DNA from 4 places in the Staphylococcus ureilyticus genome. Region 1 is predicted to be linked to each of the others. Evidence: predicted binding sites of a transcription regulator. Region 1 holds the regulator's gene; each other region holds the start of a gene.
The links. Region 1 encodes Rex, which represses fermentation and respiration genes when NADH is low (regulators of the CRP and FNR family bind a similar motif). Its sites were predicted from a motif close to TTGTGAAATATTTCACAA; they were not measured.
Positions count from the first base shown of each region.

Region 1 (4,701 bases):
AATTAGACCGTTAGGATCATTTAAGAGTCCTGTTTTAGGCTGTATATGAAATAATTGTCTATATTTAGATTGATTCACAAGCTCAGTTAATTCATCCATTACTTCTTGATCAATATCTTCGTAACGCTGATAACGTTCATCTCTTGTCCATTCACTCACTTTATTTCCTCCTATTATTTACTACTACTTTACGGATATTGTCCATCTCAATTCAACTCAGCATAACATTTATGCATCATTTGTTTTTATTTCATTCCTATTTAATTAGATTTGTCTTTTTATCGATTCAAAGCGCTATGGCTTCTCTTCTTCAATATCATTACACCTTGTATGATGTTTAATCAATATATGATTCCTATGACTAAGACCACATCAGATCAACAATGCTTAACATAAGTTCTGTTTCATCAACATTCATCCCTATAAATAGTTTCTAACTTAATATTAATATTAGTATAGCTTTATTAAATGCCTTAATTTAACTTTTCGCACATTATTTTGACATCATAAATGTTCATATAGACTGTAATTGAAATGATATTCTATCATCTGACAGACAATTCGCTTTGATATGTAAATCATTTTTACTATCTCTTCCAATCAATCTACTTGGCACTGTAAACATCCTCTATTTTATCATATTGTAATCCCTTTAAATACTATTAAAATCAAAGTCAACTTGCTTTATAAACACTTTTAACAATTGACAACTTTATGAATAACACTTTCAAAAAATCATCAATATACTTTGTTAGTTTTAAGAAAATTTATAAATAGTTCAACTCGGACTAACCTCGTTTAACCTTACAACGCGTGTAACTAAATGAGAAATTTTTATAGAACTAAATAAAGTCCGAAACATAAAATATGTCTCGGACTTTTTTTCTGTAGTCAGCCTTTAACGAAGTGAAATCACTTCATATAGCATTGTGTTTTATCTTATTCAGATATTCAAATTTAGTTTTATATCACTAAGCTTTCTGAACAGTGATTGTCCAAGAAGCATCATCAAGTTGTTCATAATTAGTAACTGGGTAACCTTCTTCAGCTGCCCAATTTGGAATTGCTTCAGTTGCTTGGGTACAATCAAAATCAATTTTTAATTCGTCCCCGTTCTCTAAAGTAGTCATTTTCTTCTGTGCTTCAATCAAAGGAAAAGGACAAACCATACCTACTGTACCTAATTCATATACCATAATGAAATCCTCCTAAAAATTAAAATTTACGTCGTCTGTGTTTGTGTAGAAACTTTTTGCGTTGTAGATTTTTGAGCTTTTTTCATTGGTTTGATAAATATGAAGTAACTCATAAACCAAGCACCTAATATCATTGATGCAAGCGCGATCCAACCTTTCCAAGACATTGTAGCTGTTTCAACTAAACCATTTCCGATAGAGCAACCGCCTGCTACTGATGCACCAAATCCCATACATACGCCACCAATAACACTATTGCGGATTGTTTTTTTATCTGGTAATCTCCACTTAAATTCTCTAGCACCTTTTGCTGCAATATAAGAACCAGCAAAGATACCTAAAACAAGAAAGACACCCCAATCTAATAGTTGGACATCACCAGTTACAAAGAATTGAACAATGTTTGCAGATGGTGTTGTAATGCCTAAACCGTACATTCTACCAGTAGATTCACTCACTGGCCAAGCCAATAATGCAATGAGTCCAACTGCAATAGCTGCAACAAATGGATGGTATTTTTTTCAAATAAATAATAGCGAATTCCTGTAAATTTTTGTTTTAACTTTGGTACGGCAATTTTGGGTTTTGGTTTGCGTAGTGTTTTTACAACAAATATGAGCGTTATCATTGTTAATAAAGTGACCCAAATCCATGTCGGAATACCTGTAGTTTGAGCCATACTTGTATTTACATTAGTAGGTTTATTGATACCGTCCATTAAAGGTAATAATAAACCAAATTTAGTAGCAGCTGATGTAAATGCATATGCAATAAGTGCTATCCAACTACCAATTAATCCTTCTCCTGCTCTATACCATGTGCCAGTTGCACAACCGCCTGCTAATATAATGCCAATACCAAAAATAAATGAGCCAATAACCGTACCTATGATTGGATATGTGGACTCTGGTATTTGCACTAATCCTGTTGAAGTTAAAACGAGTAGTCCGATACTTTGAACGGATATTGCTATTAATAAGGCATAAAACATTTTATTACTTTTTTGGATATACATATCCCTAAATCCACCAGCAAGACAAAACCGTGTACGTTGCATGACAAACCCCAAAAGTCCGCCTACGATTAAGCCACTGATTACTAACCACGTCATAACATTACCTCTTTTCCGATGAAATTAATATGAATTATCATATTAGATTTACAGTGAAATTTCAACCTTTCTGTTTTAAGTCTTATGAAAAGAAGTGCTATGAAAACTTGCTAGTAAAAAAACTTTGCATAGACAACTAAACATCAAAAATGTTTGCATCTATACAAAGTTAATATTAAAAATTATTATTTATTACTGTAATTTTTCATAAAGAAAAGTAAAGATTGTAGTTCAATCCCTAAATCAATATGATGAACTTGAACATCTGATGGCGTATAAACACGTGTTGGTGTAAAATTTAAAATCCCTTTAATGCCAGCTTCAACTAATGTATCTGCAACTTGTTGTGCTGCATTTTCAGGCGTTGTTAATATCACGACATCAATTTGCTCTTGCTTTAAGACATCGGTAATTTTCGAAAATGGGCTTACAACCACATTGCCTATTTGTGTTCCTATCACATCATCTCGTATATCGAACGCCTCTGTAATAGTCATTTCATCATGAATAGAAAAATTATATGTTAGTAATGCTTTACCTAGGTTCCCTACACCTACGATGGCTATTTTAATTTCATCATTTTCACTTATTTCATTTTTAAAAAAATGTAACAAGCTATCAATATTATAACCATACCCTTTTTTGCCTAATTCACCAAAATAAGAAAAATCACGACGAATTGTTGCAGAATCAATGTTCAAACCTTCACTAATTGTTTTAGAATTAACTCTGTCTATCCCTTTAGATTTCAAAGTATTGACGAATCTATAATATAACGGTAACCGTTTTAACGTGGCACGAGGAATCTTTTCGCTTTGGTTAGCCAAGATCTTGTCCTCCTATACTATAATGTCTAATTAATCTTATAATTACTACAACATTATACATTAATACATTATAAAAATAAACACTGGTAGTTTTAACAACACGCAGAATACGGTAGAATGATAATGAATAGAGAGGTGCAAAATCGGATGATATTATTACAATTAAATGACATTACTAAATCATTCGACGGAGAAGATATTTTTAACAATGTAGATTTTGAAGTGAAAACTGGTGAACGTATTGGTATCGTAGGACGTAACGGTGCTGGTAAATCTACATTAATGAAAATTATTGCTGGCGTCGAAGGTTATGATAGTGGACATGTTTCAAAAAGTAAAAATTTAAAACTTGGTTATTTAACACAACAAATGACACTCAACACAAACCAAACTGTGATTGAAGAAATGTCTAAACCTTTTGAAAATATGAAAAAGCTAGAAGCTGAAATGAAAAAAGAAACAGATTGGTTAGCACAACATGCAAATGCATATGATACAGACGAATATAAAAGTCATATCGATCGTTATGAATATTTATCCAATGAATTCGAACAACAGGATGGATATCAATATGAAAGTAAAATAAAAACCGTGCTCCATGGACTGAATTTTACTGAAGCGGATTTCAATCGCCCTATTAATGATTTTAGTGGTGGTCAAAAAACTAGGCTTTCATTAGCCCAAATGTTATTAAGTGAACCTGATTTATTATTACTTGATGAACCTACTAACCATTTGGATATGGAAACAACACAATGGTTAGAAAGTTATTTAAACTATTTTAAAGGTGCTATTGTTATCATTAGCCATGACAGATATTTTTTAGATAAAATAGTCAATCAAATCTATGATGTAGCCCTTGGCGATGTGCAACATTATATAGGTAATTATAAACAATTTATTGAAAAAAGAGATAAGTATTATGAAAAACGCATGCAAGAATATGAACGTCAACAAGATGAGATTAAACGCTTAGAAACTTTTGTTGAGAAAAATATAGCAAGGGCTTCAACTACTGGTATGGCAAAAAGCCGTAGAAAAATGCTTGAAAAAATGGAAAGAATCAATAAACCAATGATTGATGCCAAAAGTGCTAATATCCAATTTGACTTTGATAGAAATACAGGAAATGATGTTTTCCATATCAAAGATTTAGATATTGGATATGAGCAGCCAGTTACCAAAGGTATCAATATTGAAGTGACTAAAGGAGACCATATCGCCATTATTGGGCCTAACGGTATCGGAAAATCGACTTTAATCAAAACAATTGCAGGTATTCAACCGAAATTGAACGGAGAAATCACTACTGGTGCAAATTTAAAAATCGGTTACTATGATCAAAAACAAGCTGAATTCAAATCTAGTAAAACAATACTAGATTATCTGTGGGACCAATACCCTTCAATGAATGAAAAAGATATTCGCGCAGTACTCGGCCGATTTTTATTTGTACAAGAAGATGTTAAAAAAATCATTAATGACCTTTCTGGTGGTGAAAAAGCTAGATTGCAATTAGCTTTATTAATGCTTGAGCGTAACAATGTACTTATCTTAGATGAACCTA
Region 1 covers NZ_CP094825.1:1,711,131-1,715,831, forward strand. Annotated here, with positions in the region: gene MUA21_RS08505 (sucrose-6-phosphate hydrolase) at 1-159, opposite strand, end outside; gene MUA21_RS08510 (sulfurtransferase TusA family protein) at 972-1,196, opposite strand; partial or broken gene MUA21_RS08515 (YeeE/YedE family protein) at 1,223-2,307, opposite strand; gene MUA21_RS08520 (redox-sensing transcriptional repressor Rex) at 2,493-3,134, opposite strand; gene abc-f (ribosomal protection-like ABC-F family protein) at 3,282-4,701, shown strand, end outside.

Region 2 (4,701 bases), 110 kb from region 1:
ACCTAGTGATTTTGGAACGATACTAAATGTATTGGATATGCCGTCTTTACAACAATCATAAGGTATTTTTGCAACTGTACTTAATGATGAAAGTGCACCTTTTTGGTCGCGTCCATGCATTGGGTTTGCACCTGGTGCAAAGGGCTCTCCGGCTTTACGTCCATCTGGTGTATTTCCTGTCTTTTTACCATATACTACATTTGATGTTATCGTTAACACACTCATCGTATGTTCTGAATTACGATAAGTTTTATGACTACGTAATTTTGTCATAAAGCGCTCTACAAGGTCGATTGCTAAATCATCAACACGTACGTCATTATTACCATATTTTGGGAAATCACCTTCGATTTCAAAATCTGTTACAACGCCATTTTCATCACGAATAGGTTTTACTTTTGCATATTTGATTGCAGATAATGAATCTGCAGCAACAGAAAGGCCAGCTATACCTGTAGCCATTGTTCTAATGATATTTGTATCATGCAGTGCCATCTCAATACGTTCATAACTATATTTATCATGCATATAATGGATGACATTAAGTGAATTAATATATACTCCAGCTAACCAATCCATCATTTTATCAAATTTTTCAAATACCTCATCGAAGTCGAGTACTTCTGATTTTATACTTTCATATGATGGTCCGACTTGTTGACCTGATTTTTCATCTATGCCACCATTGATCGCATATAATAATGTTTTTGCTAAATTAGCACGAGCACCAAAAAATTGCATTTGTTTTCCAATCGTCATAGCAGATACACAGCATGCAATACCATAATCATCACCATAAGATTCTCTCATTAAGTCATCATTTTCATATTGAATTGCGCTTGTTTTTATACTCATTTTTGCACAATATGTTTTAAAATTGTCAGGTAGGCGAACTGACCATAATACTGTGAGGTTTGGTTCAGGTGCTGGACCTAAATTATCTAGTGAATGTAAGAAACGGAACGAGTTTTTAGTTACTAATGCACGTCCATCAATACCTACACCTCCAATTGATTCTGTTACCCAAGTAGGGTCACCAGAAAATAATTCGTTATAATCAGGTGTTCGAGCAAATTTAACGATACGTAATTTCATAATAAAATGGTCAATGATTTCTTGTACTTCACGTTCTGTAATCAATCCATTGTTTAAATCTCTTTCAGCATAGATATCTAAAAATGTTGAAGTACGGCCTAAGCTCATAGCTGCCCCGTTTTGTTCTTTAATTGCGGCTAAATATGCTAAGTACAACCATTGTACTGCTTCTTTAAAGTTATAGGCTGGGCGACTTAAATCAAATCCATAAATATTACCTAATGTTTTTAATTCATTTAATGCTCGGTATTGTTCAGACAATTCTTCGCGTAATCGGATGACATCTTCTGACATTTCTTTAGACATATTGTTGAAATCTTCCATTTTTTTCTGCATTAGGAAGTCTACACCATATAAAGCGACTCTGCGATAATCTCCAATAATACGTCCACGGCCGTACGCATCTGGAAGTCCAGTAATGATTCCAGCCTTTCTGCAATTTAACATCTCTTTGGAGTATGCATCGAATACTCCTTGGTTATGCGTTTTACGATAGTCAGTAAATATTTTTTCAGTTTCACTATTTAACTCATAACCATACGCTTCACAAGCTGCTTTGGCCATGCGAATACCACCAAAAGGTTGCATCGAACGTTTGAATGGTTTATCGGTTTGGACCCCAACAATGCTTTCTAATTCTTTATTTAAATAACCTGCCTCGTGTGAAGTAATGGTAGAAGGAACTTTTGTGTCCATGTCCCACATGCCACCGCGATTACGCTCTTCTTTAGATAATTGCATGACTTGATCCCAAAGCTGAGTTGTTGCCTCTGTGGGACTTGCTAAAAATTGATCATCACCTTCGTACAATGTGTAATTGAGTTGAATAAATTCTCTTACATCTACATGATGTTGCCAGCGACCTTTTTTAAAATCATTCCATGCTGTGGATTGCATATTATTTTCTTTTAACATATCATTACCTCCAAAAGTATGTTATTTTATTTCACAATAATTATATCATTTGTTTTGTTAAAAAAATCACAAAGTTTTTGAATAATTTTAATCTAAAATGTGAAAGCTTTTGGAATCTGTATTAAAAAGTAATACACTTAATATCAATTGTAGTTCTGTTATAGAACAGTTTTTAATGTGTATATAATGATATGTCATATACAAAACAATATATAAAGTAGATTGGCAAAAGTGTTTAGTAAAAAGTGAAAACAACCATAAATTAAAGTTAAGTAGTGTTGATAGGTTGAGGAATTATAATTATTTAATAGCACAACTTAACGAAGACACATTGATATACTATTAATTTTTTAAGAAGGGATATTGTAAAAGTTAAAATTAAAGAAAGTAAGTAAGATGCTTAAAAATATCAAAGTTTCTTTTTAAAGTTGTTGAGATTGCGTTACGCTTCGAATAAAAAGACCTGAGGCAGATATCGGTCTCAGGTCTTTTAAAGTTTTTAATTAAAAACAATAGTCTTACTACTCGCAGTGACAATTACCTTATGCAGCACATGATATTCGACAGCTTGAGCTAACACACTTGATTCAACATGCCGACCAATTTTACGTAAATCTTGTACATTGTACCGATGATTAATTCGTATAACGTCTTGATCTATGATAGGGCCCTCATCTAAATCAGAAGTAACATAATGACTTGTTGCTCCGACCAATTTGACACCGCGTTCCCATGCTTGTTTATAAGGGTTAGCACCTATAAATGATGGTAGGAATGAGTGATGAATATTGATGATTTGGTTTGGATAGTGACTGACAAAATGGTCGGATAGTATTTGCATGTATTTTGCTAAAACAATGAGTTCAACTTGATGCTCAGAACAAACATCTAGTATTTTTCTTTCCACAATCGCTTTATCTTCGTTGCTCGGTATGTAATAAAAAGGAATATGAAGCGTTTCTGCGAATTGCCTATTGTTTTCATGATTACTAACGATACACACAATTTCGGCAGGCAATTCATTTCTGTTAACACGTAATAAAATTTCGTTGAAAGCATGATCTTCCTTAGAAACAAAAAGTGCTATTTTTGTATGTTGTTGATTGTCAAAGAGTTTAAAATCTATTTGATGTGTTTGCAACGTTGTTTCTAAATCTTCTTTCAATGAAGGCACATTTTCAAATTCCAATCGTAAATATAATTGACCTGTATCATTTGATGAATGGTCATATTCTGTAAAATGGTCTAAATGTAGAATATTAGAATCATATTGAGCAATTTTATTAGTAATTAGTGAAGTAATACCGACTTTATCTGTACAAGTTGCAAGTAATATATATTTCTCTGTCATTTTTTTACACCTCAATTATCAAAGTAACCCTGATTATAATGAAAATTCTGAAAAATGCAAACAAATGATTAATTTCGATTATTTAAGGCAAATGGTATGCCAAAAAGTAAAATTTAAGATATAATAATAAATGGTGTTTTTATATCAAAAGAGTAATAAGTGAAAAATATAATCACATTTCATACTTGTTATACGCTTACAGTAAAAGTACTAAAAATGTTTAAGTTAATTATAAGATATAAGATTGATTATTTAGATAATTTCGCAAATAACAAAAAACAACGAAAATATCATTTCGCTCTTTTATTTTATCGCAAATTGTATTAAGATGTAATTTGTGTTTCAAGAAACGTGTATTATTGCAATTTCTTGTGTCCGGATAAAATATTCTTTTATGAAAGGTAGATTAAAGTAATGGATAGACAGAATTTTACAGATTTAATTCAAACAAAATTTAAAATGGTGCGCATCGAAGCGGGTTATACGCAAGATACGATGGCACAAACAATTGGTCTTTCAAAAAAGACACTAGTACAAATTGAAAAAGAGAGAGTATTGCCAAACTGGACAACATGTGTGTCAATTTGTGCATTATTTAGAGATTCTGATGTTCTAAATAGTACTTTCGGATGCGACCCATTAGAAATGGTACAAACAATTTCACGTAACCATTGTGCGTATCCAAATCATTCTACAACAAGTGATATATATTGGAACACAGTTGATACGCGTAACGGCTATATTTTACAAAGCAACAAAGTAAGTGATATCTACCGTGTACTAAATCAGGAAACACAACCTATTTTTGGTACTTCTAAATTAAGAGAAGCTGAAACATATTTTGGTAGAGTTTCTAAAGAAGAATTAATGCACGTATAAATAAATGTACTGTGTGATAGAAAAATCATTATTTATAACATTAACTAAAAAAGTTATGGCGTATATATTGAATGGTTTAGTCACTATAGTTAATTGAAATTGGTCTTAAACTAATACAGTTTTTGAACCTTATTAAAAAGATACATCATTGTAAGAGCGAACATTGGAAATCAAATGTTGATTGGTTTCTAAATCGCTCTTTTTTTATTTCTGAATTTATACTAACAAAATAAACATACTAGCAGTCCATGCTTGCAAACAATTTTGTTTAGGAAATAACAAATAGTATACACATTTTTTTGATATATGTTATACAATGTAAAAATGACTGATATGAATGTACCTTCAGTTTATAACAAATTTTATTTGAAGGAGAATTAACTATGCACGCTTTTTTAATAATTATAGCGATGATGATTATTGGAGCAATAATAGGTGGCGTCACAAATGTAATTGCTGTA
Region 2 covers NZ_CP094825.1:1,597,195-1,601,895, reverse strand. Annotated here, with positions in the region: gene pflB (formate C-acetyltransferase) at 1-2,010, opposite strand, end outside; gene purU (formyltetrahydrofolate deformylase) at 2,510-3,361, opposite strand; gene xdrA (XRE family transcriptional regulator XdrA) at 3,776-4,240, shown strand; gene MUA21_RS07825 (DUF445 domain-containing protein) at 4,624-4,701, shown strand, end outside.
Region 2: a site for Rex is predicted at 2,065-2,082, ahead of pflB (formate C-acetyltransferase). Genes of this name have one in related genera too.

Region 3 (4,701 bases), 330 kb from region 1:
AAGGGGTGATTAAATGGAGGACAAATTAAGTTACTTAGAAGAACAACTGTGCTTTCTATTTTATGTTTCATCAAAAGAAATAATAAAAAAATATACTTCATATTTAAAAGAGTATGATTTAACATATACTGGTTATATTGTTATGCTCGCAATTAAAAAAAATGAAAAAATCAACATCAAAACACTTGGACAACGCGTTTATCTTGATTCAGGTACGCTAACACCATTACTAAAAAAATTAGAAAAAAAAGGGTTTGTTAGTAGAACACGTGAGATTGATGATGAACGTAATTTACAAATTGCACTTACCGAACATGGTGCAAAAGTTCAAGATTCATTATCCGGTGTCTCTAGAAAAGTTTTTGGTGAATTTGATATGGATATCGATGAAGCCGTTCACTTAAAAGAGACACTACAAAATTTTGTGAATAAACATTTCACTAAAGAAATTTAATATATTAAGAGGCAAAGAAACGTTTAAAGTGTGTAGTTTATTTATGCTATTTTAAACTTAAACTTGCCTCTTTTTTATTTTTTCTAATTATACTTATGTTAACAATCATTGATACGCCATTTTTGATATGATCGTACATTTAGAATAATCAACGCTCATAGTTTGACTTTCTTTGACTAATGTATTATAATATAAATATAAGGTTAAAGGAGAGGTGAAAAATGATGCAAAACACTCAAAATCTTTCTACAGATATTCTAGAAAATTTATTAACTGAGCATCATGATTTTAAAGTAGATGTATATGAATCAAGTGCTGCATATCAAGTCATGGCTGAACTGCCAGGTTACAGTAAAGAAGATATAGATATTCAATTTGATGAAAAGACATTAACAATCAGTGTTACAAATACTTCTACAACAACTCAAAACCAATATAATTACTTGATTAAAGAGCGCAATTTTAATAATCAAAGTAGACAATTTATATTTAAAAATGTAGATGAACCTAATATTAAAGCAATGCTAAACGATGGTATATTAAATGTTACGTTACCTATTAACCATACAAAAAAACAAATTAATATTGATTAAATCGTAACAAAATAAATTTATTATATAAGGAGAGATGCTTTATGGCATTCAATATGAAACCATTCGATAATTCATTTTTCGATGCAAATCCTAGTGATTTATTCAGAGACTTTGGACGTCAATTTTTCGATCAATTTCCAGGAAGTAATAGCATTAAAACAGATGTCAAAGAACTTGAAGATGCTTACGTAGTAGAAGCAGAATTACCAGGTATGAAAAAAGAAAATATTAATCTTCAATTTGAAAATAATGTTTTAACAATAGAAGGCAAACAATCATTTGAAAATAATAAAGAAGATGAAAATGGACGCATGATTCATCAAGAACGTAGCTTTAGTGATGTAAAACGTCAATATCAATTTGATAATGTTGATGAAAATGGCATTAAAGCTGCTTACGAAAATGGCATGCTAAATGTGACGCTACCTAAAAAAGAGAAAAAAGAGTCTTCTTATAATATTCAAATTGATTAAACATTAAAAGCAACACTTCCTAAAAGTGAAGTGTTGCTTTTTTTATTAAATTTATAGTTTCAGTTTACACTTTTAACCATTCTCGACATTGTTGTTAATGCTATAATTCCAAATATCGCTAGTAATAAAAACGCTAAATGACTGGAACCTGTAACTATTGTGACATAAGAAATAACAATCGGTGGGAAGAATCCCCCCAAACCGCCCATCATAGAAACAATACCATTTGCAGTACCTGCCTCTTTACTAAAATATAAAGGCACAAGTTTAAAAATTAGTCCATTCCCCAAACCTGCACAAACACTAATTAGTAAACAACCTATCGTAAATAATAAAATATGGTTTGAGCATCCTAAAATAATTGCGCCTACAATCATCAATGTAAAATCTATCATCAATAACATTACCGCATTAAACTTATCTCCTAATATACCTCCTAATGGTCTCAAAAATGTTGCAAGTGCAATGAATACACCTGAGCGTAAACCAGCATCCACTTCACTAATACCAAATTGTTGCACTAAATAATTCGGTAAAAATAAACCAAATGCTACAAATGCACCAAAAGTAATGAAATACCAGAATGATAAGTAATATAATTTCGAATCTTTAAATAAACGTTTAGTTTGTTCAACTAAAGGCACCTTTACTTTTTCCTCTTTCGGATCACCAAAAAAGAACATGAAAATAGCAAATATAACGATCACTACTAAATAACTTCTGACCGTCGATTGCCATCCAATCATTGATGCAATTGAAGGAGCTAAAAATGAAGAAATTGCAGTTCCAATATTACCCATGCCATAAATTCCATTTGCTAAACCAACACGCTCTTTAGGAAAATATTTAGGTATTGATGTCACACCAACAGAAAATATCGCACCTCCAACGCCTAAAAAAAATCCTGATGCCATAAGCATTCTTGTCCCTTGAGCCTGACTCAAAAAATAAATTGGAAATAATAAAATGATAAAACTACAGAAAAACACCCATTTAGCTCCTATTATGTTCGTTAAATAACCAAAAGGTACTCTTAATATAGAACCTAAGATCACAGGTATGGCTAAAATAATTGAAAGTTGATTCCCAGTTATATTAATTTCTTGAGATATAAATGGTATTAGTGGTGCAATAATGCTCCACGCCATAAAACCCACAACTAAACTTAAAGATTGTAAAGTTAACTGAAATCCACCACTAGCTTTGTTCATTACATTCACCTACATTTAATTTTTTATCATTAAGCCTAGTATTCTACAAGTGCCTACATCAATATAATTTATTATGAAGTATTAAGAACTAAATTATGAAAGGTAAAACCGGTATAATATACGAAGTTTGTGAAATGTTAATCTTGTAGAATACTGGCTATATAGCTATTGTAAAATCTTTGTGAAATAATAAACATAAGGATTATCCCTTAAGTTCTCTAAAATTTCCCCTATTCTTTTTTAAATGAAAAATTCAACGTGAATTTTATTTGCACAAAAAACTAGAAAAAAGTTAAAGAACATTAGAAGAATACGGACTCATTTACCTAGGTTAATGGATAAATTTCGTATGTAAACGAAGACCAAAATAACCTTTGCTATATTAATCAAAATACTGATTCTAAATCATGTTTACTGATATTATTTATAACGAATTAATAACATACTGACACTAAGCAAAGAATAGATATCAATGTCAAAGTTCAAACCGTATCCACACGCAAGTATGCACGGTAAAAAATACAGTTTAGTCATATAAAAAGGATTAATCCATTAACGATACGGATTAATCCTTTTTCATTAGTTGTTTGATAAAACACTATATCCTAAAAATCTACATAAGTTTATAAATAAATTATGTCTCTATTCTTGTCATTTATTGCTCAAAGTAGCTCGATTAAAAATCAATCAGTTTTTTCTTCATCGCATATTCTACTAATTCTGGTTTTGATTTTAAATCTAATTTTTGCATAATATGTGTTTTATGTGCTTCTACTGTTTTTACAGATACAAACAATTTTTCTGCAATCTCTTTATTACCATAACCTTTGGCAATCAAAGGTAATATTTCAATTTCTCTTTTAGATAAAATTTTAAAAGGATCTGATGTAGCCGCTTCATCATTGGAACTATTACTAATAAATTCATTCACTAAAGAAGTCGTTAATTTCATATCTACATATGTTTCACCTTGATATACAGTTCTTATTGCTAAAATAAGTTGCTCATCTGGAGCATTTTTTAAGATATAACCTTTGGCGCCATTTTTTAATACATGAAATAAGTACTCTTCGTCATCGTACATTGTTAATATTAGAATTTTTGTTTCTGGAAAACTTTCCGCTATTTTATTAGTAGCAATCAATCCTGATTCTCCAGGCGGCATACTCAAATCCATAATTAATACATCTGGTTTATGTTCCATTACTTTTTGATAGGCTTCTAAGCCATCAGCAGCTGTTCCGACAACTTCCATATCATCTTGATAGTTTAGAATCATAGAAAATCCTGTTCTGACTACAGCATGATCATCCGCAATAACTATTCTCAAAGTTTATTCTCCTTACTCCCTTAAATTGGAACTTCCAAAGTCACTATTGTACCTCTTCCAATTTGACTGTCGACATTTACTTCAGCATTTACTAATTCTGCACGTTCATACATACCATAAATACCTAATCCAGTACCTTGTGGCTTATCAGTTTCACTAAATCCTGTACCTCTATCAACGACTTCAGCTATTAACCTATTACGATTATAATGTAAGTCAATTTCAACTTTGTCCACATTAGCATACTTAATTGCATTAAATAATGCTTCTTGTACTACTCGATAAACAACCGTTTCTATTTCATTGTCAAACCGTTGTGCATCTATACTTGAATGATAAATAATCTCCATGCCGTAATTAGATTCAACTTGTTTAAAATATGTTTTGAACGCTGCATCTAATCCTAAATCATCCAAAGATGAAGGCCTCAATTCAACAGAAAGGTTGCGTATATCATCAATGAGTTTGGACATAAGCCCTTCTATATGTTTTGAGTCAGCAACTAAATCTTGTATTTCTTGCTGATATTTTAACAACCTTAACTCAACATCAATATTCAGCATTTCTTGAACAACGCTATCATGTAACTCTCTTGAAATACGTTTTCTTTCATTTTCTTGAGCAGAAATTGTTTTTTGCA
Region 3 covers NZ_CP094825.1:2,043,692-2,048,392, forward strand. Annotated here, with positions in the region: gene MUA21_RS10210 (MarR family winged helix-turn-helix transcriptional regulator) at 14-454, shown strand; gene MUA21_RS10215 (Hsp20 family protein) at 676-1,047, shown strand; gene MUA21_RS10220 (Hsp20/alpha crystallin family protein) at 1,089-1,520, shown strand; gene MUA21_RS10225 (nitrate/nitrite transporter) at 1,580-2,731, opposite strand; gene nreC (nitrate respiration regulation response regulator NreC) at 3,408-4,061, opposite strand; gene MUA21_RS10235 (sensor histidine kinase) at 4,082-4,701, opposite strand, start outside.
Region 3: a site for Rex is predicted at 2,911-2,928, ahead of MUA21_RS10225 (nitrate/nitrite transporter). Genes of this name have one in related genera too.

Region 4 (4,701 bases), 930 kb from region 1:
CATTGGTTACCAATGGAGGTTTCCACAGTGGTTTCATCAATTACTATATTTGTGATTATTTTTCTAATATTATGGTTTGTATTTTTTATTAATAATATACAACACAGTAAAAAAGTTAACGCGCAACTAAAAAAGTAAGGAAATGAAGGTTGTCAACAAATAACGATATAAAAGCCAACAGAACAAAGTAATATCATCATTTTTCTTCACATACAGCACATTCTAATGAAACAAAGACGCCACTAAAAATATTAGCATTTTTCAGCAATCACTTGCTTGATATCGCGCTCTAAGGTTTACGATTGAATTATATTCAAAGGAGGTTATATAATATGGGTAAATTTAATAGTCTACAGGACAAAGTTGTAGTTATTGCTGGTGGTGCTAAGAACCTTGGTGGTTTATTAAGTACTACTTACGCTAAAGAAGGAGCCAAATTAGTAATCCATCACCATGATGAAAATTCTTTAGATGATGCAAAAGCGACACTTACAAAAGTTGAAAATTTAGGCGGAGAAGGTACATTATTTTCTGGTGATTTGACAAACGTTAATAATGTCCAAGCTTTATTTCAACATGCTGAAGAGACATTTGGAAAAGTTGATATTGCAATAAATACTGTTGGAAAAGTGCTTAAAAAACCTATTTCAGAAACGACTGAAGAAGAATTCGATAGCATGGCGGACATCAACGCAAAGTCAGCTTATTTCTTTATTAAATATGCTGAAAAATCTATGAATGATCATGGTAAAATCATCACTTTGGCTACTGCATTGCTTGCTGCTTACACCGGTTTTTATTCAACTTATGCTGGTGGCAAAGCGCCTGTTGAGCATTATACACGCGCAGCATCCTCAGAATTTATGGATAGAGGGATTTCAGTAAACGCTGTCGCTCCAGGGCCAATGGATACGCCATTCTTCTATCCACAAGAAGGCGATGATGCTGTAGCATTCCATAAATCCCAAGCGCTTCATAACCAACTTACAAAAATAGAAGACATCGCGCCGATTATTACTTTCTTAACTTTAGATGGATGGTGGATCAACGGTCAAACATTATTTGCAAATGGTGGTTATACGACTCGCTAGTTTACTTTTTAATCATAAGGAGGTCATTTTGATATGTATTACTTTTTAGCAATATTTAAAGGGAAAGAAACAGATATCAAAATTATTACAGAAGCCAAGGTAATAGATGAAAAGAATGTATCTGTGCCAAGTCATAATTACGTTAAAGCATTAGCCGAAGAGATTATTGAGCTATCGCATCAAAATAATTTATTCCATAATGATATTAAAAGTATTGCTTTAAGTATAGATAATCCTGAACACATTGGTTATAACAGTGTGGCGTCATTAAAACATGATATGACATCAACATTTGGATTTGAAGCTATCATTGACAATGACTATGAAGAATTGCTAGTTCAACTTATGAAATAGACAAAAAGGTGACTTTATAAGGTCACCTTTTTTAGGAGGTAAATTATGCAAGTCAAACAAGTTGCCGATAATTTAGGTATCAGTGAACACACCATTCGATATTATGATAAAGTAGGGCTCTTTCCTTTTGTTCAGAGAAATAAGAATGGCTATAGAGATTTTTCAGAAGAAGACTTATATTGGATTGAATTTATAAAATGCATGCGTCAGACACATATGCCTATATCAAAATTAAAAGAAATTGCGGAGTTATATCATCAAGGCAGTGACACAAAAACGAAGCGGAAAAATATATTTTTGGAACATCAAAAAAATTTAATTGAACAAAAAAAGATTATAGACCAAGGGCTTCAAACATTAGAAGAAAAATTTAAATTGTTGGAGAATGAATAGATAAAAGTACAGCGCGAGTGGTAGCAGCAAGTGATATACAAATGACTGTTTCCTTTTTTATAGTACCTTACAACAGAAAATGTAATGAATACGTCTGGGACAAAGCAATCATGTTCCAGATTTTTTTATCGTCCTCGGATATATCCTTTTTTGATAAAACATTTTGTCTGTCTAGTTCTCTTTCAATGATTTTCATATTTTCCTTCACACACTTCCAAAACTGTCATAGCAGATGTTATGGATACTTTCACAATTCACTATAATCGTAAAATTTAAAATTTTTGCATAAATTTCAAAAATAATGGTATATTACATGTAAGGGCTTACATACATGAAGAAAGGAGATATTTATCACTCAATATTTTATTAGTTGGATTAAACATAGATAGGAGAAACTGTATGAAAATTATTCCATTTTCAGATTTGAAAGACATCGTAAAAGAAGGTGATGTTATAGCTCTGGCAGCCTTATCTACAGCAAATTTACCAGCTGAGATACTTAAAACGTTAGTCGAACAATATGATGAGGATCAATCACTTAATAATTTAACGTTCATGCTTGCTAATGATATTAGTGACTATAGAGGTGACAGTTATGATTTAGATTCATTCGTTTCAAGGGGTATGGTTAAACGATTAATCACGAGTATTATTACTGGTTCACCAGCAACGATTCAAGCAATGCAGAACAATGAAATAGAGGCTTATTTCCTTCCTCAAGGTGTTATAACCACACATTATCGAGGAAGTACGGAAGCTTTTCCAGGGCCGATTACTAAAATTGGTTTAAATACAAATGTGGATCCACGTTATTCTGGTGGAAAAGTCAATACATGTACGACTGAGGATTTGGTTTCTTTAATAAATATCAATGATGACACTTATTTGAAATATCAGTTTCCAGAAATTGATGTAGCTTTACTAAGAGGTACATATGCTGATGAAGCAGGCAATATTTATATGAAGCATGAGACACACTTAGGAGAAGGTTTTAGTTTAGCAGCAGCTACGCATAAAAATAATGGAAAGGTCATTGTTCAAGTGAAAGAAGTGATTCAAAGTGGTCGTTTCAATCCAAATGAAGTGTTTATACCTGGCAAATTAGTAGATTATATTGTAGTGAACCGTGATCCAAAATATCATAGACAAGTGATTCAAACGTACTATGATCCGGCACTTTCAGGACATTATCAAATTACAGAGATGCGAGAACCATATATAGAATTGAACACTCGAAAAGTAATTTTGAGACGTGCTGCTCAATTTTTACTTCAAGGTGATGTCATCAGTATTGGTTTTGGCATAAATAATGAGTTATCCAATGTTTTAACTGAAGAAGGGGTTAACAATTTAGTACAGCCCAATATAGATACAGGCGTGTTTGGTGGTTTGATTAGCAGCGGAAAATATTTTGGTATGAACTATAACTTAAGTGCACGTATGAGACACGATATGACTTGGGATTTCATTTATAACGGAGGCGTTGATATAGCCTTTCTAAGCTTTGCTCAAGTAGATTCCAAAGGTAATGTAAATGTCTCAAAATTTGGCAATAAAATGAATGGCTGTGGTGGGTTTATCGACATAAGTCAAACGGTAAAAACAATTGTCTTTTCCGGTTCATTAGTTGTCGGGGGTCAACTAAGTTATGAACAGCGCAAGGTTAATGTAGAACAAGAAGGTCACATACCAAAATTTATCAATGAAATTGATAATATTGATTTCAATGTTGAAAATGCGTTTTTGCTTGAACAAGAGATTTACTTTGTCACCGAAAGGGCTGTATTTGAACTCACACAACAGGGATTAATGCTCATTGAAATAGCTCCTGGTCTTGATTTAGAGCGAGATATTCTAGCAAATATGGAATTCAAGCCGCTCATTGCAACGCATTTGAAAGAAATAAATAGCGATATTTATCAAGATAAGTGGGGAGGATTGTCTGATGCAATAAAGTCGGATTATCGTATTTAAACTAAGGGGGAGAAAAATATGAACTACGACTGGATTAAAACAAGAGCGACATTTGATGATGAAAAAGCCGCAGTGATTGACCCATTCAAAGGCACAGAATGGACTTATCAAGATTTAAATATTCGTGCAGAAAATTTAGCTAATCATTTACAAGATCAAGGTGTAAAACGTGGCGATGTCGTCGGTATATTTACACCTAATGACGTAGCATTATTAGATTTGATGTTCGCTTCATTTAAATTGGGGGCTGTATACTTACCAATTAACTGGCGTTTGAAAACACAGGAAATAAAAAGTGTGATTGCAGATTCAAATGTCAAACTCATTTTTTACGCTGAGAAGCATGTCTCAAGTTTAGAAGGTATTGCAGATGACTTACTGCACATGGATATTGACTCAAAAGTATATGATGATATAGTAGATCCTTCGCAACACCGTCCTTTCAATACTGTTAATGTGGAAGGAAACGATTTAGCATCGTTAATGTATACAAGCGGTACAACGGGATTACCTAAAGGAGTTATGTTTTCATACGATTCTTTTGTAAATAATCCAATCAATATTGCACTGACTTATAAAATTAATTCGACATATACAACAATTATTTCCACACCAATGTTCCATGTCTTAGGATTTAACGATTTGACGCTGCCTTTATTAATGGCTGGAGGCACTCTGATATTACAGCGTTATTTTAATGGCGAAGCGCTAAATGATTTAATGGCTCAGTACAAACCAAATTATTTAATTCAGATTCCAACGATGTATTATGCCATGTTGGTAGCAGAAAATTTCGACTTAAAAAACTTTGAAAGTATCGATTTCTTAATTCAAGGTGGTTCATCACCTTTACCAATGGTGCAAAAGAAATTTAATAGTTTAGGCTATT
Region 4 covers NZ_CP094825.1:2,645,276-2,649,976, reverse strand. Annotated here, with positions in the region: gene MUA21_RS13125 (DUF3021 domain-containing protein) at 1-138, shown strand, start outside; gene MUA21_RS13120 (SDR family oxidoreductase) at 333-1,091, shown strand; gene MUA21_RS13115 (hypothetical protein) at 1,125-1,445, shown strand; gene MUA21_RS13110 (MerR family transcriptional regulator) at 1,491-1,838, shown strand; gene fadX (fatty acid degradation protein FadX) at 2,238-3,812, shown strand; gene fadD (long-chain-fatty-acid--CoA ligase FadD) at 3,831-4,701, shown strand, end outside.
Region 4: a site for Rex is predicted at 2,074-2,091, ahead of fadX (fatty acid degradation protein FadX). Genes of this name have one in related genera too.